DNA from 2 places in the Alteromonas sp. CI.11.F.A3 genome. Region 2 is predicted to be linked to the other one. Evidence: predicted binding sites of a transcription regulator. Region 2 holds the regulator's gene; the other holds the start of a gene.

Region 1 (10,878 bases), 1.1 Mb from region 2:
CAAAATAGCCTAAATTTCATACTTCTCAATATATATCATTTTATGATGTGTTGCATACGAAAATATAATTATTTTTATTGTATTGCGATGTGCATAATGCACGCCTTCACACTTTTAGAGACTCTTGCAATGACGACTTTAACTCGATTTTTGGCAATTCTAAGCCTAACAGCGCTTGTCGCCGCATGTGGTAGCGACGATACGGATCCTGGCCAACAAATGCATGCGAATGCAGGCATTCCTGTAGATGTTGCGCCAGTGGTCTCGCAGCGTTTAACTGAATGGGACAGCTTTACTGGCCGTTTAGAAGCTCCGCAAACCGTATCGCTTCGCCCTCGTGTTTCAGGCTACATTGAATTTGTAGCGTTTGAGGAAGGCGAATATGTAGAGCAGGGCGACACGCTGTTCCTTATTGATAACCGTGCTTTTAAAGCAGAAGTTGAGCGTTTAACCGCGCAACTTGAAGAAGCAAAAAGCCGTTACGACTTATCTGTGCAAAGCTACGACAGAGTCGTAAAGCTTCGTAAAACCCAAGCGGTTTCGCAAGAAGTGCTAGATGAGCGATTAGCGGGTAAGAATCAAGCTTTTGCTAGCATTAACCAAACAAAAGCGGCGTTAGACGTTGCCCGCTTGAACCGCGGTTTTGCTCGTGTTGAAGCGCCAATTTCTGGCCGTGTTTCTCGCGCAAACATCACTGAAGGTAACTATGTAACAGCTGGGCAGTCAGAGCTGACTAGCATCGTGTCTACTCATCAGCTTTACGCTTACTTCGATATTGATGAGCAAACGTACCTAAATTACGTGAGTAGTGATGATAAAGCCGACTCAGCGGTTAACGACCAAGCTGTGGCTATGCGTCTTGCCAATGAGCAAGATTACGGCCATTGGGGACAAATCGACTTCGTAGATAACCAAGTTAACGGCAATACTGGCACCCTGCGTGTTCGCGCAGTTTTCAACAACGAAAACGGTCGCCTAATGCCGGGTTTATTTACTCACTTGAAACTAGCTGGAGATACCAACGAACAAGGTATCTTAATTAAAGACAAAGCGATTGGCACCGACCTAAACAACAAATTTGTGTTGGTGGTAAACAGCGAAAACAAAGTGGAATACCGCGCCGTTACCTTGGGTGACAAAGTAGGCAGTATGCGCATTATTAAAAGTGGCTTAGTGGCTGGCGACACCATTGTAGTAGATGGCCTTCAGCGCGTACGCCCAGGTGCTGTTGTTGCGCCAAACCAAGTTGATATGGGTGATAAAGAAGCACTAGCAAGCCTGCAAAACTGGCAGTCTCGTGTAGATAACGTAACAAATTTGGCTAACGTTGACGCCCTTACCGGTAGCGCAGCGGGTACTGGAATTAACTAATGAATTTCTCGCAATTTTTCATTCGCCGCCCTATTTTTGCAGGTGTTCTAAGCCTGCTCATTTTCATTGGTGGCGCCATCGCTGTTTGGCAGCTTCCTATAACAGAATATCCAGAAGTGGTGCCGCCTACGGTAGTGGTAACGGCTAACTATCCTGGCGCGAACCCCAAAGTTATTGCCGAAACCGTGGCTACGCCATTAGAGCAAGAGATTAATGGCGTGGAAGACATGATTTATATGTCATCTCAAGCTACGTCAGATGGCCGTATGACCCTGACTATTACGTTCGCTATTGGTACCGATCCTGATGATGCTACTACGCTGGTTCAAAACCGTGTTAACCGCGCCACACCGCGATTGCCACAGGAAGTACAGCGCTTAGGAATTGTAACCGAGAAGTCATCGCCTAACTTGACCATGGTAGTACATTTAACTTCACCTGATAAACGTTACGACATGCTTTATTTGTCGAACTATGCCGACCAATTCGTAAAAGACGAACTAGCCCGAGTTGAAGGCGTGGGGCAAGTGCGCTTATTTGGTGCTGGTGAATACAGCATGCGTGTATGGCTAGATCCAAACAAGTTAGCTTCACTGCAAATGAACCCTGGCGATGTGGTTACGGCTATTTCTGAGCAAAACCAACAAGCAGCGGCCGGTAGCCTTGGTGCACAGCCTACGGGTACCAGTGAGTTTCAATTGCTGATTAACGTGCGTGGTCGCCTTGAAGATGAAAGTGAATTTGAAAATATCATCGTTAAAACGGGCGATAATGGCCAAATTACCCGTTTAAAAGACGTAGCCCGAATTGAGTTAGGTGCCGATTATTACACCTTGCGTTCATTGCTAAATAACAATCCGGCAGCTGCATTACCTATATTTCAGGCTCCCGGCTCTAACGCTATTCAAATCTCTGACGACGTGCGTGCTCGCATGGCAGAGCTTGAAAAGATGTTTCCAGAAGGGTTGGAATACGACATTGTTTACGATCCTACCGTATTCGTACGTGGTTCAATTGAGGCTGTGGTTAATACGTTATTCGAAGCTGTGCTATTGGTTGTATTAGTAGTAGTTCTGTTTTTACAAACCTGGCGCGCGTCTATTATTCCTTTAGTGGCTGTGCCTATTTCATTGGTAGGTACCTTTGCGTTTATGCAAATGATGGGCTTCTCGTTAAATGCACTATCGTTGTTTGGCTTGGTACTGGCTATCGGTATTGTGGTTGATGACGCCATTGTGGTGGTGGAAAACGTAGAGCGAAATATTGCCGACGGTAAAGCGCCATTCGATGCTACCGTTCAAGCCATGAAAGAAGTCACTGGCCCTATTATTGCCACGACCTTGGTATTGGCTGCGGTATTCATCCCTACTGCCTTTATGAGCGGTTTAACCGGTCAGTTTTATAAGCAGTTTGCGTTAACCATTACTATTTCTACCTTTATCTCGGCGATTAACTCATTAACGTTAAGCCCGGCATTATCGGCCTTGTTATTGAAGCCTCATGGGCAATCGAAAGATTGGCTAAGCCGAAGTATGGATAAAGTATTTGGCCGCTTTGTATTTACGCCATTTAATAAAATGTTCGATCGCGGTGCGAAAAAATACACTGGTGCTGTAGGCGGGCTTATTCGCAAAAGCGGTGTGGTAGTGGTGCTTTATGCTGGTTTATTAGGGTTAACCTACTTCCAGTTTGCGAACACACCAACCGGTTATGTACCGCCTCAAGATAAGCAGTACCTTATTGCATTTGCACAGCTTCCTAATGCGTCGTCGTTAGATAGAACCGAGGAAGTTGTACGTGAAATGTCGCGTATTGCAATGGAACACCCAGGTGTATCTGATGCAGTGGCATTTCCAGGGTTGAACATAAACGGCTTCACCAACAGCCCAAGTTCGGGTGTGTTGTTTACGCCGCTTAAACCGTTCAATGAGCGTCAAAGCCCAGAGTTATCAGCCGGTGCTATTGCTATGCAATTGAACCAGCAATTTGGCTCTATTAAAGGTGCTTATGTGGCTATCTTCCCGCCACCACCGGTAATGGGTCTTGGCACCATCGGTGGCTTTAGGCTACAAGTGCAAGACAGAGGAAACTTAGGTTTTGCTGAACTTGAAAAAGTAACCCAAGAAGTGATTGGCAAAGCGTGGGCGCACCCTGCATTAACCGGTAACTTCACTAGCTTTACGGTTAACGTACCTCAGTTAAATGTGGATGTAGATCGCGAGAAAGCCGTTAGCCAAGGGGTAAACATAGGCACCTTGTTTGACACCATGCAGGCGTATTTGGGCTCGGTGTATGTGAACGACTTCAACTTGTTCGGTAGAACCTATCAAGTAAATGTTCAGGCCGATGCTCAGTACCGCCAAGATGTTGAAAACATCACCCAGTTTAAAGTGCGAAACGATAAAGGCGATATGATCCCGCTAGGTTCATTCCTAAATATTGAGCACAGCGCAGGACCAGACCGAGTGATGCATTACAACGGCTATGTCACCGCTGAAGTTAATGGCTCTCCGGCGCCGGGTTACAGTTCTGATCAAGCCAAAGCAGCAATAGAGCAAATTCTTGATGAAACCCTGCCATTAGGTATGACCTACGAATGGACCGAGCTAACTTATCAGCAAATATTGGCAGGCAACGCCTCGGCCTTTATCTTCCCGCTGGTGGTTCTGTTAGTGTTCTTAGTCTTGGCAGCGCAGTATGAAAGTTTACGCTTACCACTGGCCATTATATTGATTGTACCCATGACCTTGCTGAGCGCATTAATTGGTGTGGTGATATATGGCGGCGACAACAACATATTTACCCAAATTGGCTTAATTGTGTTGGTGGGGCTAGCCACTAAAAACGCCATTCTTATTGTGGAATTTGCCAAAGAGCTACAAGACAACGGCATGGATGCGCTATCCGCCATTAAAGAGGCCAGTAAGTTGCGTCTTCGCCCAATCCTAATGACGTCTATAGCCTTCATTATGGGTGTGTTGCCTATGGTGCTTTCCACAGGCGCGGGTGCAGAAATGCGCCAAGCCATGGGGGTTGCAGTATTCTCAGGCATGATTGGCGTAACCGTGTTTGGCTTAATTCTTACTCCTGTATTTTACTATTTGTTGAAACGTAACGGTTAACTCTCCCGTTTACCCAAGCGTTGCCTCCTCCTCGTACTTTGGAGGCACTTTAGGCCACTTATTTAAGTGGCCTTTTTTTATGGTAGGCGCTGGGGGAGAAGGGCGCAGTGGCGCAAACCTATTGCGCTCTGCTTTTTGGTAGCAGACTATTGATAGCAAAATGCATTTGTACTGTATATTTATACATGATATAACGTTTTTATATTCTGAAAACGCTATTGTCGATACACACGTCTTTTTTCATCAGTGATTACTGAACCCACTGACGCTGTGTATTTGCTAAGAGAAAGTACAAATCTGCGATGCATGACAAACTGATTCAAAAACTCGAAATCCTCTCAGATGCAGCCAAGTATGACGCTTCATGTGCAAGCGGTTCTGCAGGTAAACGAAAGGCTGGCAAAACCGATAAAACGGGCATAGGCTCTCTTACCGGTGGTACAGGTATATGTCACAGTTTTACCCCTGATGGGCGCTGCGTCTCTTTGTTAAAGATACTCATGACGAACTACTGTATTTACGACTGTCACTATTGCATCAATAGAGTATCGAGTAGTGTTCAACGTGCCCGTTTCACTGTGAAAGAAACCGTAGATCTAACACTGAATTTTTATAAGCGTAACTATATCGAAGGCTTATTTCTTAGTTCAGGCATTGTGGGTTCCCCAGACCTTACAATGGAAAGCATGGTGCGTATTGCCAAATCTTTACGCCTCGATCACGGGTTTAAGGGGTATATCCACCTTAAGACAATTCCCAATGCCTCGCCGGAACTGCAGGCCGAAGCGGGCTTATACGCCGACAGGCTAAGCATTAATGTAGAAATGCCGACCCAACCTTCTTTAAACAAGTACGCACCAGAAAAAGATTTAGGCGCTATTCATAGCGCAATGGATACGCTGAAAGACAAAATTGCTGAGCATAAAGTAGATAAAACGCATACAGGTAAACGTCCTCCTCGCTTTGCCCCAGGTGGGCAGTCTACTCAAATGATCATAGGAGCCGATGGTTCTAATGATAAAGTTATCTTAGGCACGAGCGTAAAACTTTATAGTAAACAAAAGCTACGCCGCGTTTACTACTCAGCATTCTCGCCAATACCAGATGCGTCTGAGGTTTTACCGCTAAAGCCAGCGCCTTTAATTCGAGAGCATCGCCTTTATCAAGCTGATTGGCTTTTGCGTTTTTATGGATTCAAGCTTGATGAAATATTGCACGATGACATGCTAGATATGGATCATGATCCTAAACTTGCCTGGGCACTACGCAATCGTCATGTGTTTCCAATCGATTTAAATAAAGCCGACAAACTGATGTTGCTACGGGTACCTGGCCTTGGTGCTCGCACCGTACAAAAAATTCTGACTATTCGTCGTTATGCAAAGCTTAGCTGGATGGATCTTACTAAAATGCGCCTGCCTCTACAAAAGCTGAAACCTTTTATTAGCGTAAGCGACTACTCGCCAAATATTCATTTACTCGATAGCAATAACTTTGAGTTGCAATTCAAACAGCCAAAGCAGTTCGAGCTATTTAGTGCCTAATTGAATTAGGATTAGCAGTAAGAATAAGATGAAAACAATCACCATCACTTCAGTGCCAGGATACGAAGAGTGGCGCACAGCATCAAGAGAATGCTTGGCGCTATCTATCCCCCCTGAAAACATTATTTGGCAAACTTCAGAGTCTATACAAGACGACTTGTTTGGCGGCGGGGAACAACTTATAACAGCCAGTAAGTCAAAAGCGAAACACACCATTCCCAAGTCAGTCTTAACGCTTATCAAATATGCGCTGTGTCACCAAGATGCTAGCCGCTTCGCATTGTGCTATCGGGTGTTATGGCGTGTTATTTTCGAAAACAAAAATCTTATTCAGTTAAAAACTGATGAAGATGTCATGCAACTTATTACGTTAGCCAAAGCAGTAAAACGCGATGCGTATAAAATAAGTGCTTTTTTGAGATTTCGAGAAGTTAACCATGACGGACAAGAGCACTTTATCGCTTGGTATGAACCGGAACATTTTAGCTTAGAGATTAAACTCGACTTCTTCCAAACTCGCTTTAAAAATATGCGGTGGTCTATTTTGACGCCTTACCGGGCTGCCCATTGGGATACTGAAAAGCTAGTTTTAGAAGACAACCCCGATCCTAGCGTGTTCCCTGATGACGACCGTATCGAAAAATATTGGCTCACTTATTACGCTAATATTTTTAATCCCGCCCGCATCAAAAAATGTGCGATGTTAAGCTCAATGCCCAAAAAGTACTGGAAGAATATGCCTGAAACAGCATTGATTGACGATATGATTCGAAATTCGGATGCAAGAGCGCGCAAAATGATAATTGATGGGAATAAACGCTAATACATTTCTTCAGCCTCTTTGCGGCCACATTTGGTCATTATGTATCGTTAAGTATCAATAATTTTGGCTTTTTTCCTCCCTAAATTCGACTCCAACAGAACGTAAGCTAGCACTATCAACAATAAAAACTGGAACGAGAGTTATGAAGATAGGTGCAGCAGTGGTAGTGGCATTAGGCATGGTGAGTGCGCTTGGCATATTGGGTCAACAGGTGTCTTCGGCGCTAAACGACATGCAAACGTGGGACAGGGTAGTTACCGTTAAAGGGTTGTCAGAACGAGAATACGTGGCAGATCGCGTAATTTGGCCTATTCAATTTGTTGATGCAGGCAATGATTTACCCGCGCTGTACAATCAGATAGAAACAAACAGCATCAAAGTGTCTAACTTCTTACAGAGCAAGGGTATTGCCAAAGAGGGTATTACCATTGGTAAGCCAGAGATTACCGATAAACTAGCTCAGCAATATGGCGGCACAGAAAAAGCGCCATTTCGTTACACCGCAGTGCAAACCATTACCGTGTTTTCAAACGAGGTCGAAAAAGTACGCGTAGTCATGAGCCAGATAGGTAGCTTATTAAAGTCTGGTGTTGTGCTAACCAATCAACACTATCAGGCACAGCCTGACTATGTATTTACGCGTTTAAATGAAGTAAAGCCGGCAATGATTGAGGAAGCCACCGTTAATGCCAGAGAGGTTGCTGAAAAGTTCGCGCAAGACTCAAAAAGTACGTTAGGGAAAATAAAACGGGCTAATCAGGGGCGGTTTTCTATCTCTAGTAGAGACCATCATCACCCACATATCAAGCAGGTACGGGTAGTTTCGACTATTGACTATACACTGGTAGATTAATACTGGTGTATTATTACAGAGTTGCTATTTTGGTGAGTTTGCCCAAAATATACTGGAGTAATGTAAAAGCTATCTTAAATTACGTGGCCAGCTTAGGTTGCCAATAACAATGCGTTAGTGGCATTAAGAGGGTGTTTTTAATTTAACGAAACGCGTGTTAGCAAGCGCATACAGGTAAACATGACAGACCAAACACCGCCAGCACAGCAATTGGAGTTCTTTGAAATTCCTAGTCCCTGTATTGGTGTTTGTGAGTCTGGAGTGCGAGGGTATTGCAAAGGATGTTACCGCAGCCGAGAAGAGCGGCTGTATTGGCTTAAGATTGATGATGGAACTCGCCGAAAGATAATTGGGGCATGTCAGCGAAGAAAGCAAGCGGCGCTAAGTAGAGTCCGTCGCCAAAATGAAAAACCAATAGAAGTACGAGAGCCTAGTCAAATAAGTATGTTTGATGTGCCTCCCGAGACAATTGATAAAGCATAAACAGTGAGGCTTACCTCACCATAGCTGTTAATGCAGATGATAAAAGTGGAACCTTTGCATGTCCTTAGATAAATATGTGTCGTTTGCTACAAAGTCGTTTACCTTGCCTGATATATGTATACGTATCCGCTCGGTATTAGATAACCCTCGTTCAAGTGCAAGCGATCTTGGCGATTTAATCAGTTTAGATTCGTCATTAACAGCCAAGGTGCTGCGATTGGCAAACAGTTCACTGTTTCGGTTTCCATCACAAGTAGAGTCTGTTTCAAAAGCCATCAACATTATTGGTGGTGAAGCTTTGTATAATTTGGTGGTAGCAGAAACCGCCAACACCGCCTTTAAATACTTTGATACCCAGCTTATTAACCTTGATAAACATTGGTTTGACTCTGTTTATTGTGGAATGGTGGCGAAGCATTTGGCTAAGGCCAGCAATATGCGCGGCAGTGAGCGTTTCTTCGTGATGGGTATATTGCAAAACCTCAGTGAGTTAGTCATTGCTAAACGCTCGCCAGAGCTTTATAAAAGCTATATTGAGCAAGATAGCGATATGCTGCTAGGGGCAAGACAAATTCAACATTTTGGTTTTACCTTTTCAAACTGTAGCGGTACCATATTAGAAAATTGGAAGCTTCCTCTTGTGCTCTACTATCCGGTTATGCACGCTAATGATATGTCTAGACAGGCTACAGATAGCGATATTGCGCTACTGGCATTAGCATCAAGGGTCACTGCCATGCAGCAAAATGAAAAAACTGACGCTAACATTGAACTTTTCTTAGAAGACATAGCCAATAATAGTGGCGTGAACATAGATGACGTGGCAAATGCCATAGAGTTCGCCGATAGAGAAACAGCAAAAATTTCCATGCTTATCCATTGATTTACCGGCAATGAGGTAAAACAGAGATAAGCAGCCCTGAGCTTTATAAAGCCAAGGCAGCTTGATGGTTGTTGAATGTAAGTTCATAAGCCGCTTTACAAGTGTTCAATCGTAAAACTAAGCGGTAAAAAACACATAGCTAACGTAATACCCATGGAAGGGCATGATAGGGTGTTAAATGGCTATGCCATAACAACACCAAACCAATAAAAATTTATTAAAAATTATGCTTAATCTAACAAAATTATTCTGTGTAGTATGCTGTCTTCTTGGCATAAGTACTGCCGTCTTCGCAGCAGATCGCGACTTAATTCAAACGCTTTATCACGCCGACTTTACGCCAGACACTGACGACGAAGTACCAAGATTCTCGTTAAATGGTGAGTTAGGCATACTCTCAAACACGGGTAATACCTCTGCAGCAAGTATTAAAGCGGGTATTAACGCCGATCATGAAACTGAGAATTGGAGCAGTCTGTACTTTGCAGAAATGCTTTATCAAGAAAGTAACACCGATGGCACGGGTCGCGATGTGTCGGCCAAACGCTTCTATGGCAGTGCTCAGTTCGATTACAAATTAAACCAGCCTGGTCGACGCTTGTTCATGTACGGCGATTATGAAGATGATGCCTTTAGCGGCTATGATCATCGTGCTTCACTGGCAGCCGGTTGGTCACAACGGGTTTGGCGAGATGAAGTCAGCGAGTTCCGTTACAGTGTTGGGCCTGGCTATGCTTTTGTTGAGCTAGAAGAACCCCTTGAAGAAGATATTAACAACGGGGTAATTGTTCGGGCATCAGCTGAATACAAATACCATTGGGCTTCAGGTGCTAACCTTCGACAATTTGTAAGCACGGAAGCGGGCGATGAAAATACTAAATCTCGTTCTGAGACGTCTTTGTCGGCTAATGTTTTCGGCTCTTTAGCCATGAAGCTATCGTTTATTCTGAACCACGAAACTGATACTACCGAAGATGTAGATGGGTTAAGTACCGAGACCTCGGTTGCCCTGGTTTATCAATTCTTCTAATAATTACGCTTAAAGCTTATCAATAAGTGTAAATTTTACGTCTTATCGTCTAATTTTTGTTCAACCCTCATTGACTCGCACTAATAGGTAGGTACTATTGGCGCAGAATTTTTCAAGCTATGCTGGCTAGCGCTTATGCTAGGTGTTTGCAGCATGGTAAAGGATAAAACACTACTAGGATTGCTAATGAAAAAACAGCTTCTCGCATCACTTTTGGCCTTGTCTTTCTCTTCTGTTACTTTTGCTCAAGACGATGTTAAACCTTTCACGATGGAAGGTGAGTTAGGTATTATCGCAACAACAGGTAACACTGAAACATCATCAATCAGTGCCGGTATCACTGCTCACCAAGAATTAGAGCAGTGGAGCAACGACTACACGCTTGAAGGTCTTTACAAAAAAGAAACTGTTGATAACGATGATGGTACTGAAGAAGAGTACACATCTGCGCAAAAGTTTTACGGTTCTGCACAGGGTAACTACAAGCTAGATAACCCTGATTACCGTTTATTTGGTTTCGCATCGTATGAAGATGACCGCTTAAGTAACTTCGATTATCAATCAACACTTGCTGTGGGTTGGAACCAAAAAGTACTTGAAAACAACCGTCATACTTTAGAGTACTCAATCGGTCCTGGTTACTCGTTTGCTGAAACGCAAGAAGGCGAAGAGCAGAACAGCATGATTGTTCGTGCTTCAAGCGCATACTCTTGGAAAATTTCAGATACGGCTAAATTCACGCAAACTGTGAGTACGGAAGTGGGTTCTG
Region 2 (10,878 bases):
ATACATAAAGCCAATATTTAAAAGCGAAGAGCCAATAAGGTAAATTAAATCGCTCATGCCCACCAAGTAAGGCAATAGACACACCAAGCTAAGCAACACAGTATAAAGTAGCACCGAGGTTTTAGTAAATTCTACCCCATGGGTAACCGGTAGCATGGGCACTTTCGCTTTTGCGTAATCCTTTTCACGATGAATAGCCAATGCCCAAAAATGTGGGGGGGTCCACGTGAACACAATGAGTACTAACAACAACGCATGGGCATGAATTTCACCGGTGACAGCGGTCCAGCCGAGAAGCGGCGGCGCGGCACCTGCAATACCACCAATCACAATGTTTTGCGGCGTGGCTCGTTTTAGAAACATGGTATACACCACGGCATAGCCCACTAAGCTAGCAAGGGTAAGCCAAGCGGTAAGCATGTTCACCCATAAACTCAATACAACAAAGCCCATTACGCCAAGGCCCGCAGCAAACCATGATGCTTTAGCGATACTCACTTTCCCTTTCGCCACAGGCCGATTAAAGGTACGGGCCATTTGGCTATCGATTTTATGGTCGACCACATGATTAATCACTGCGGCCGATGCCGACAACATACCAATACCAAGTAATCCACACACCAACGCGGTGGCATCTACCCAGCCCGGCGAGGCTAAGCACATCCCCACTAACGCCGTGAGTAAAAGTAGCATCACCACATTAGGCTTTGTCATTTCGTAATAGTCGCGCCAGCTGATTTTTGCATGCGAGTTGCTCTTTATTTGAGAGTTGCTCTTTGTTTGCGAGATTGGCGAGTGCTTACCTGCAACAGCGTTATTTAAAGGGATAGATTTAGCCATGATGACCTCCAGTAGAGTAGGAGAAAGAAGAGGTTGAAGGAGCAACTGACCATGTCAGCCATATCAATGTAAGTAATAGCATGGCGGCAACTGCATTGTGCGATACCGCGATAAACAAAGGTAAACTAAACAAAACGTTACTTAGACCAAGCGCGACCTGCACACATAGCACTCCTAGCATGAGTACACACCCTTTTTTCACCGCCGGCGATAACTTACTGCTTCGTAGCCACATGAAAGCCAATACCGTAAGATAAACAAAGGTAATGACAGCGCCGAACCGATGCACGATATGCATGGTGGCTCGCTCACCATAATTGTGTGCGCCAAACTCATAGTTTTGTGCTTCGGGCACACTGTATGCACCTTGAAAATTTAACCGCTGCTGCCAGCCAGGCTCACAAATTGGCATATCGGTACAGGCGAGGGCTGCGTAGTTAGCTGATGTCCAGCCGCCTAAGGCGATTTGCCCTACTAAGATAGCCATACCTAAAAATGCCATTGCAGTCAGCTTGTTGTTTTTACCCGGGTAATAGGCACCCTCGTTTAATGGTAGCGCCGTAGTGCTTTTGGGTTGTTGCACGCTAACTGAGCTGTGCTTTCTAAGGCGTAAATAAAGTAAAAATAAACAACTTAATACGCTAAAGCCTCCTAACAAATGCCCCATAACCACCACAGGCAATAAATTAAGGGTGACTGTCCACATGCCAAGCGCCGCCTGAAAAGTCACAAGACCGAGCAGCAATAAAGGCAGCTTAACGGGTGTACCCTTATGACGCTGCTTTACTGCAATAACAGCAATGGCCAAAATACATAGCCCTAATGCCCCTGCAAAATAGCGGTGAATCATTTCGTTCCATGCTTTGTGCGCTTCCACAGGGCGCTCTGGAAACGCCGTATTGGCTGCGGCAACTTTCGCATCGCTTAACGGCACGGTAAGGTTACCGTAGCATCCCGGCCAATCAGGGCAGCCTAAGCCAGCATCAGTAAGGCGAGTATAGGCCCCTAAAATGATGACTATTGCAGCAAGAAAAAGGCTAAACAGCACCAGTTTTTTCATAGCATCTCCTACCCAATCCGAGACAGTTTCAGAAGCTTTTTAATGTCGGCCAGCATACTTCGACTTTCCATTACAGCAGTGCTTCTGTCACTGTCTATTTGGTAATACAACATGGCATTATTTAAGGTATCGACGATATACACACTTTGCTGTTTAAGGTTGGTGATAGGGGCATCGCTGAGGCTCAAGGTATGCACGTTGGCGTACTCAGAAAGTTGCTCTAGTGCTGTTACATCACTTTTTCCAGTGAACAAAACTAAAGCTTCTGCCCTGTCAGACTCTTTGCCTAACGCCAGCCACACTTGGTTAATGCTAAACAATGCATTTTCACAAATGGCATCACAATTTTCGGGCAAGACATACAACAAGCGCCATTTTGGCTCTGTGCCTTCTAAAAGCGATGAAACATCAATGGTAGGCTGCAGCAACGCACCTTTATTTGTAGCACCTTGGTTGAACCAGTCATTCTCTAACGCAAGCTTAGCTAAAATTACTGGTAGCACGAACACGGCGACCATGATAATTAAGGTTTTCTTCGAGGCCGGATTACTCATATTGACGTCCTTTTTTCATAATTGCGAAACCGCCAATCAAGGCGGCTGCGATAGCAAGACCAAACCATTGAATGGCATAACCCAAATGCTTTTCAGGCGGCATGACAACACTGTTATAACGCCTAACAAAAAGGTCATTCTTTGCGGTAAGTACTACTACATAAGGTAATAAGTTAAGTGATAGCAATTCACTGGCGGTACTAATTGAAATTTGCTGAATACGTGCTGGAAAGCGTGATGCTGATGTAAGCGTTTCTTTTACTAACGGGTTATGACTGGGCAGACTCACCACTCCTTCAAATTGTTGTGAGTGGTGACTAATTTTCACAGCCGGTAGCGAGCGTGATAAATCTGGTGCAGGCAACCAACCATAGTTAACCAAAACCCACCCTGCGTTGGTTTGCACTGGCGCCAGCACGTCGTAACCTACCCGTTGTTCATGTATTTGGTTATCGAGCAATAACACCTTGTCACCGTTTGGCGTACCTTCAAAAGAAACGGTTCGATCTTCGGGCTCTTTCATAGAAAGGGCATCGATGAGCGACAAGCTTTCTTTCCCCTGTTTTTCGGTTATGCTAGCTATGCGTTGTTGCTTTTGTGCCATTCGATCTAGTTGCCAGAACCCCAAGCTACACATCGCCATTACACATAAACTGGTAATGACGATAGCGATTAATTTGGATGCTCTCACCTGATTCATTTGGCCAACCTGCACACTACTATTGAGGTTTATATGTTGATAAAAATAATCTTGGTTGCGTTGGTACTTTTCATGATCGTTAACCTTTTTATGGCCATGCGAGTCATGATGAAAAACGATCCCAAAGACGGTCCAATGAGTAAATACATCGGTCGCAGGGTGCTCACTTCTGCCATTATTGTGATTTTAATTTTAGTGGCAATTGGCACCGGTTTAATTACGCCAAACCCTCGACCGTACTAGGGTTTGGCTGCGTTTTTTTATCGGCGTTTATAAAACGTAAACAAAGATATAAAGCATCACCCACACCACATCAACAAAGTGCCAATACCAACTTCCGGCTTGAAAGGCAAAGTGGTTATGCGGCGTAAAATGCCCTTTTAGCACTCTAAAAAACATAACAATCAGAATGATGGTGCCAAGCGTCACGTGCATACCGTGAAAGCCCGTCAGCATGAAAAAGGTATTACCGTAAATGCCTGACTGTAGCGTTAGCCCTAGGTCGCGGTAGGCGTGAACATACTCTTCAACTTGTAAGAATAAAAAACCAATTCCCAACAAGATAGTAACGCCTAACATGACGGTGAGTTGCTTGCGTTTGTTCTGCTCTAAACCAACATGAGCAAAGTGCAATGTGACCGATGATATAAGCAAAATAACGGTATTGATGGTGGGTAGGCCAACCGCACTCATTTCCTGAGTAGTAATGCCCCCGGGGGTTGATACAAGCGGCCACATTGCTTCAAAGGTGGGCCATAACACTTCGTTAGTCATCGCGTTATTTGATGCACCGCCCAACCAAGGCACTGAAATGAATCGGGCGTAATAGAGCGCGCCAAAGAAAGCGGCAAAGAACATAACTTCAGAGAAGATAAACCAACTCATACCCTGCCGATAAGAACGACCTAATTGGTCGCTATAAAGCCCAGACATAGACTCATCAATTTGGTTTTTAAACCAGCCAACCAACATCACCATCAATACGACAAACCCAGCGAGAAGTGTATAACCTCCATAGCCTGATTCACCTTTAGTGGCTTCAATGACAAAGTTGCCCGCGCCAACGGCAATTAAAAATAGCGCCACCGCACCGACAATCGGCCATGGGCTTTGTGCTGGTACATAGTATTTCTGATAATCTGGGTATTTCTGATATTCTTGCTGCATTACTCTCTCCTTATCCCAATACCTGTTATTTACCACTTTCAGGTTGAGGGACCATGTAGGGATTCGGTTTTGTTTTCATGTCACTTGCTCGCGCGGTCACATCAAACAGGGTGTATTGCACAGTAAAATAACTAATATCTTCAGGAAGCTGTGGATCGACATAAAACTGCATGGGCATGTACGCCTCAGCCCCGGCACTTAAAGGCTGTTGATTAAAACAAAAGCATTCCGTTTTATTTAAATACAGCGCCGCCATACCTGGTGAAACCGACGGAATAGCTTGCGCCATCATATTGTTAGATGCCGGGTTTCTGACGTAAAACGACACCGTATTAAGTTCCCCTGGATGTACTTTCATACGGCTAGTTTGCGCTCGAAATTCCCACGGCATACCGGTATTGGTGCGGGTTATAAATTCCACCGTTACCTCACGACTTTCATCTATTTCGATAGACTCATATACCGCTGCGGTATTTTCGGTTTTGCCATTAATACCGGTAACATCGCAAAATACGTCGTAAAGTGGCACTAAGGCGAACCCAAAACCAAACATACCAAACACAATAACGACGAGTTTTATCACCATTTTGTTGTTTGCATTGGTTTGTGTCATGGTTACCTCCCGTGCCTACTTTTTGTGCTGATACATGATCACAATTTAGCGACTATTTTGCCTGCTTTGCTTTCATTACCTGTACTGCTTGTTCTACTTACCTTACTGGCATTACTTCTTATTCTTATTTAACAACCGGCGGCGTTTCAAAGGTGTGATAGGGTGCTGGAGAAGGTATTTCCCACTCTAGTCCCTCAGCACCTTCCCACACTTGAGCAGATACTGGCTCACCTTGCTTCTTACAGGCCTTAATTAACAATGCTAAGAAGATGAGCTGCGACAACCCAAAGGCAAAGCCGCCAAGGCTTATCCATTTGTTAAAGTCAGCAAATTGTAAGGCGTAGTCAGGAATACGACGTGGCATACCAGCTAGCCCCACAAAGTGCATAGGGAAGAACAACACATTTACCGACACAAGTGAGCACCAGAAATGCCATTTTGCGAGCCCCGTGTGGTACATTTTTCCTGTCCACTTGGGTAACCAATAGTACACCGCAGCCATAATCGAGAAGATGGCACCGGTGACCAGAACGTAATGGAAGTGTGCGACCACGAAATAGGTATCGTGGTATTGGAAATCGACGGGCACGATGGCCAGCATTAATCCTGACAGGCCCCCAATGGTAAACAATACGATAAACGCAATGGCAAACATCATGGGCATTTCAAAGGTAAGAGAGCCGCGCCACATGGTCGCCACCCAGTTGAACACTTTCACGCCTGTTGGCACCGAAATAAGCATGGTGGCAAACATGAAGAACATTTCCATATACACCGGCATACCGGTGGTAAACATATGGTGAGCCCACACCACAAAAGACAGCAGCGCAATAGAGCCTGTGGCGTACACCATTGAGGCATAGCCGAACAGCTTCTTCCTAGAAAATGTAGGGACAATTTGAGAGATAATACCAAAGGCTGGCAATATCATTATGTACACCTCGGGATGCCCAAAGAACCAGAAGATATGCTGGAACATAACGGGGTCACCACCACCTGCCGCATCAAAGAAGCTGGTGCCGAAGAACTTATCTGTCAGCACCATGGTGACAGCCCCCGCCAAGACCGGCATTACTGCAATAAGTAAGAAAGCAGTGATGAGCCAAGTCCATACGAATAAAGGCATTTTCATCCACGTCATGCCAGGGGCACGCATATTGAAAATGGTCACAATGACGTTAATCGCCCCCATAATGGATGAGATACCCATAATATGTACCGAGAACACAAACAACGCCGTCGAGTCGCCGCTGTAGGTGGTAGAAAGCGGTGCATAGAAGGTCCACCCAAATGCTGGGCCGCCCCCCTCTAAAAAGAGCGAGCTAAGTAATATCAGAAAGGCACCGGGTAATATCCAGAAACTCCAGTTATTCATTCGCGGCAGAGCCATATCTGGTGCACCTATCATCATAGGAATTAGCCAGTTTGCGAGCCCCGTAAAGGCTGGCATTACCGCACCAAATACCATGATAAGGCCGTGCACCGTGGTCATTTGGTTAAAGAAGTTTGGCTCAACAATTTGTAATCCAGGCTGAAATAGCTCAGCGCGGATCACCATTGCCATGGCGCCACCAATTAAAAACATGATAAAGGCGAACCATAAATACAAGGTGCCTATATCTTTGTGGTTAGTGGTAAACAACCATCGGGTTATTCCTTTTGGAATATGACTATGATGGTCATGATCTTCGTGATGCGCCGAGGTATCCGGCGCAATGACATCAGTTGCTTTACTCATTACGCACTCCTAGTTCCCATTAACGACGGCATTAACATCTTTGGCCTGCACCATATCGCCCGTGTTATTACCCCACGCATTTCGCTCGTAGGTCACCACAGCCGCAATGTCTTTCAGGCTTAACATTTTTCCGAACGCCTGCATGGCCGTTCCGGTTTTACCGTTTAACACAATATCGATATGGGCAGTTTGGTCTTCAAGAACCATCTCACTGCCTTTAAGCGCAGGAAAAACGCCAGGTAACCCTTCGCCGTTAGGCATATGGCAAGCTGCACAGGTGGCGTTATAAACCCGCTTGCCTTCATCCATAAGTTCATCCATCGACATATTCATTGACAGTAAACGTTGCTCTTCTTCTTTCGCTTGGCGAGCGGCTTCTTCTTGTTCATCCATCCACGCATCAAATTCGGCAGGCTCTTTAGCGATGACCACAACTGGCATGAAGCCATGATCTTTTCCGCAAAGCTCGGCGCACTGCCCACGATAAATACCAGGCTCGTTTACCTTTGCCCAAGACTCATTGATAAATCCGGGGTTAGCATCTTTTTTCACCGCAAAATCTGGTACCCACCACGAGTGAATAACGTCATCTGAGGTAATAAGAAAGCGCACTTTTTGCCCTGTGGGGATCACCAGTGGACGGTCGACCTCAAGCAAATAATTCGCGCCTTTCTCGAATTTGTTTTCAATTTGTTCTCGCTGAGTTGCCATTAACGAATAGAACTCAACGTCTCTGTCCATATATCGGTAATGCCACTTCCACTGAGATCCAGTTACGACAACAGTAAGATCGGGCTCACTGGTATCTTCCATCGCAATAAGGGTTTTGGCCGCAGGAATAGCCATTAGAATAAGAATAATGAAAGGGACTACGGTCCATGCAATTTCCACTTTTACATTTTCGTGGAAGTGAGCGGGTTTCGCCCCTCTGGATTTACGGTGTAAGTACATTGAGGCAAACATAACCCCAAAAACCGCAACGGCAATTGCGATACAAATAAAGAACATCAACATATGGAGGTCGTATACTTGACCACTTATGTCGGTTGCGCCTCGGCGCAAATTTATGGAAGAGCCTTCGCCCGTTGCTACATCAGCAAACAGTAGTGGCGAGGTAAGCAAAAGTGGAAGCCCGCAGAGCCACTTTGCCGCTTGTGTCGTTACTCGTTTCACTCAACACCTCCGTTATAACAGAAGCATTACGCACTGGTTGCGCTGCGCTTCTGGCAACTGATACCCGAAATCCAACTTTTAACTGAAAGACCTAGCCTTAGTTGTAAAGCAAAGTTACAGCTATTGTTATTATTTTGTTAAATACAGTATAAGAATTGCTCAATAAAACGCACAAGTCTAGTCTTTTCTAAGAAAAAACAATTACAGCGTTCAATTTTTAACCAAAAGTTGTATGTAAGAGAAATGACTCACGTCACAGCGTATGGACGCTATACGGGTAATTAGTGTGCCCGTTTGAAACGCTCATTTTGAACGAGATAGGCAAATAGAAGATGGCTATAAGTTTCTTATAATCAAAAGGTAGTCACTTAATAGTGAATGTTTTTCAAACAGAATAGATGACTGAAATAGTATTCGCTAGTACCAAAAAGGGTGACATAAATAGAAGATAAAATGTGGGAGCCAGATCTGCTGGCTTTTAAGGTATTTCTTAGGCTTAAACAAGATTATTGTACAAGCAAGGTATATTAAACATACAAAAAAGCGGCCTATAAGCCGCTTTCTTTATTAAATAGCTAAAAGGTTACATCCAGTCAGCATTTCGAATAACACCAACGGCAATCCCTTCAATGGAAAAAGGCTCTGAAGCTAAGTCGACCTTAATAGGAGAGAATTCATCATTTTCAGCATGAAGTAATACTTCGCGACCACGCTTTTCAAGGCGTTTAACGGTAACGTCTTCATCAACACGTGCTACTACCACTTGCCCATTATGGACATCCGTAGTGCGGTGCACGGCTAACAAGTCACCATCAAGTATACCTATGTCTTTCATACTCATACCGCTTACACGAAGTAAGAAGTCAGCGTGAGGCTGAAACAGAGCAGGGTCGACCTTATAGTGAGATTCAATATGCTCTTGCGCTAAAATAGGCTCGCCCGCAGCTACTCGGCCAATAAGAGGTAGCCCTTCTTCTTCAGGAGCTTCATCTTCAAGGGGGATATTTAATTTAATACCACGGGAAGTACCTGGAAGAATTTCAATGACCCCTTTTCGGGCCAATGCTTTTAAATGTTCTTCAGCGGCATTCGCAGAGCGAAAACCTAAATGACGGGCAATTTCTGCACGGGTAGGCGGCATGCCAGTTTCGAGCATGGTTGTTTTTATAAGCTCGAGAACTTCTGTTTGTCTTGCTGTGAGTGGGCGCATAAAAGACCTGTCTGTCTATACAGTTCCTGTAAGTATATACACCTAAAAGGAAATGACAAGCACAAAGCTTGACTAAGCATGATTTTTAATTAGCGCTAGCCTTAACGAAAAAAGCGGCCATGAAGGCCGCTTTGTATATCACTACTATTTGTAGTAGTTAGAACTTATATTGCAAGCTTACACGGGCATTAAGCGGCTCGCCGGTAGCAATATTATTGTCATTATGCGCTGACGGGAAATAATCTTCGTCGAATAAATTTTCCACGTTAAGCTGAATTTTAACATCTTCGCTGTAATCGTAATAAAGTGCAGCGTCTACACGAACGAAATCAGGTAATTCAACGGTGTTATTTAATGACGCGTATTGCTCTGATTGATAAATCACGCCTAATGCAACACGCCACTTGTCGTTTACTTCGTACTGGTTCCATAACGTCAGCATATGCTCTGGAAGCTGTGCTAAATCACGGTTCGCCAATGTGCCATCTACAATTCGGCCCATTTCTTCACCATCGAGGTTGCTATAACCAGCATTGATTGCCCAACGCTCTGAAAGTTTGCCCACCACCTGCACTTCAAAACCTTTGGTTTCGGTACCGGTTAAAATAGACGCTTCTGGATTGTTAGGATCTTGCGCTGTACCGTTTTCACGTTCAACTTCAAATGCCGCTGCTGTCACGCTTAGCGAGTCAGTGAGATTCCATTTAACACCAATTTCCTTATTTTCAAACTCTTCTGCTTCCAGCGCTTGGCTTGAAAGCGAGAGCGAAAGGAATTGATCACCAGAACGAGGCAAGAACGATTTACTGTAACTGGCGTAAATCGATACTGATTCCGCTGGCTTGTAAATTACACCAGCGCGAGGCGACACTTGTGAATCAGAGCTTGATAGAAAACCATCGTTACCGTCGTCAGCACCGTTTGCTACTTCAATGCTATCTACCACATCGATATCAAAATTGTCGTAGCGAAGACCGGCCACCACAATCCAATTATCGTTAAGCTTAATTTCATCTTGTACGAAAGCTGAAGTAAAGGTGACTTCTGATGCACGATCTCTTACCGGGTCTGTTAGCGTCATTGAAGGAATAACGAGTGGATCGCTAAACACGAAGGATACTTGGTCGTCTTGGCTATCGGCAAAAAACGCATCACGGCGCGCGTTTTCTGTATCTTGACTGCCGTACTCCATTCCCGTCAGTAAGGTATGGTTAATATCACCCGTGGCAAACTGCCCAATAAGGTTTAATTGAACCAACGCATTCTCACGAGTAGTGGTATCACGATACCCGTCTAAGGTAACCGTACCTGCATCAGCATCAAAATTAACGGGGTACAAGTTTTGATAAGCTTTATCATAGTCAGCAAACTGAACGGTACCGTTTAAGTTCCAATGTTGCGATAGTGCGTGATCAACACGCACACGGGCAATATGCGCTTCAAGCGTGGTATTGTTGAAGTCGGGATCACCAAAGTAGGTATCGTCATAGCCTTCTAGCGGCGCACCATCTAATGAAGGGATACCTCTATCTACTAACCGGTCATCGTTTACGTATTCGTAAGATGCTACAACCGTGGTGTCGTCGGAAGCCATCCATGTGTAGGTAGGGTTAATGGCGTAACGTTCACCATCTTTAAAATCACGATGATTATCAATACTGTCAAACACACCATTAAAACGAAAAGCATTGTTCGCATCTATGGCTTTATTGGTATCTACACTAATAGAGCCAGCGCCAAAGGTATCTATACCTGCTGACAGTGTGGTGAAGTCTTCTGCGCTACTGGCCACTTTAGTCACACGGTTAACGACACCACCGCCG

What was found. The regulator LexA, encoded in region 2, represses DNA repair genes until DNA is damaged. The targets are predictions, from matches to a motif close to TACTGTATNNNNATACAGTA.
Region 1: a site for LexA is predicted at 4,663-4,682, ahead of R1T43_RS05615 (putative DNA modification/repair radical SAM protein). Genes of this name have one in related genera too.

The regions. Positions count from the first base shown of each region.
Region 1 covers NZ_CP136708.1:1,320,429-1,331,306, forward strand. Annotated here, with positions in the region: gene R1T43_RS05605 (efflux RND transporter periplasmic adaptor subunit) at 130-1,371, shown strand; gene R1T43_RS05610 (multidrug efflux RND transporter permease subunit) at 1,371-4,493, shown strand; gene R1T43_RS05615 (putative DNA modification/repair radical SAM protein) at 4,796-6,037, shown strand; gene R1T43_RS05620 (TIGR03915 family putative DNA repair protein) at 6,066-6,860, shown strand; gene R1T43_RS05625 (SIMPL domain-containing protein) at 7,003-7,713, shown strand; gene R1T43_RS05630 (DUF1289 domain-containing protein) at 7,894-8,196, shown strand; gene R1T43_RS05635 (HDOD domain-containing protein) at 8,255-9,079, shown strand; gene R1T43_RS05640 (DUF481 domain-containing protein) at 9,306-10,109, shown strand; gene R1T43_RS05645 (YdiY family protein) at 10,296-10,878, shown strand, end outside.
Region 2 covers NZ_CP136708.1:224,977-235,854, reverse strand. Annotated here, with positions in the region: gene cyoE (heme o synthase) at 1-840, opposite strand, end outside; gene R1T43_RS01015 (COX15/CtaA family protein) at 833-1,900, opposite strand; gene R1T43_RS01010 (hypothetical protein) at 1,909-2,454, opposite strand; gene R1T43_RS01005 (SURF1 family protein) at 2,447-3,154, opposite strand; gene R1T43_RS01000 (DUF2909 domain-containing protein) at 3,188-3,397, shown strand; gene R1T43_RS00995 (cytochrome c oxidase subunit 3) at 3,425-4,321, opposite strand; gene R1T43_RS00990 (cytochrome c oxidase assembly protein) at 4,347-4,934, opposite strand; gene ctaD (cytochrome c oxidase subunit I) at 5,059-6,672, opposite strand; gene coxB (cytochrome c oxidase subunit II) at 6,682-7,794, opposite strand; gene lexA (transcriptional repressor LexA) at 8,429-9,055, opposite strand; gene R1T43_RS00970 (TonB-dependent siderophore receptor) at 9,213-10,878, opposite strand, start outside.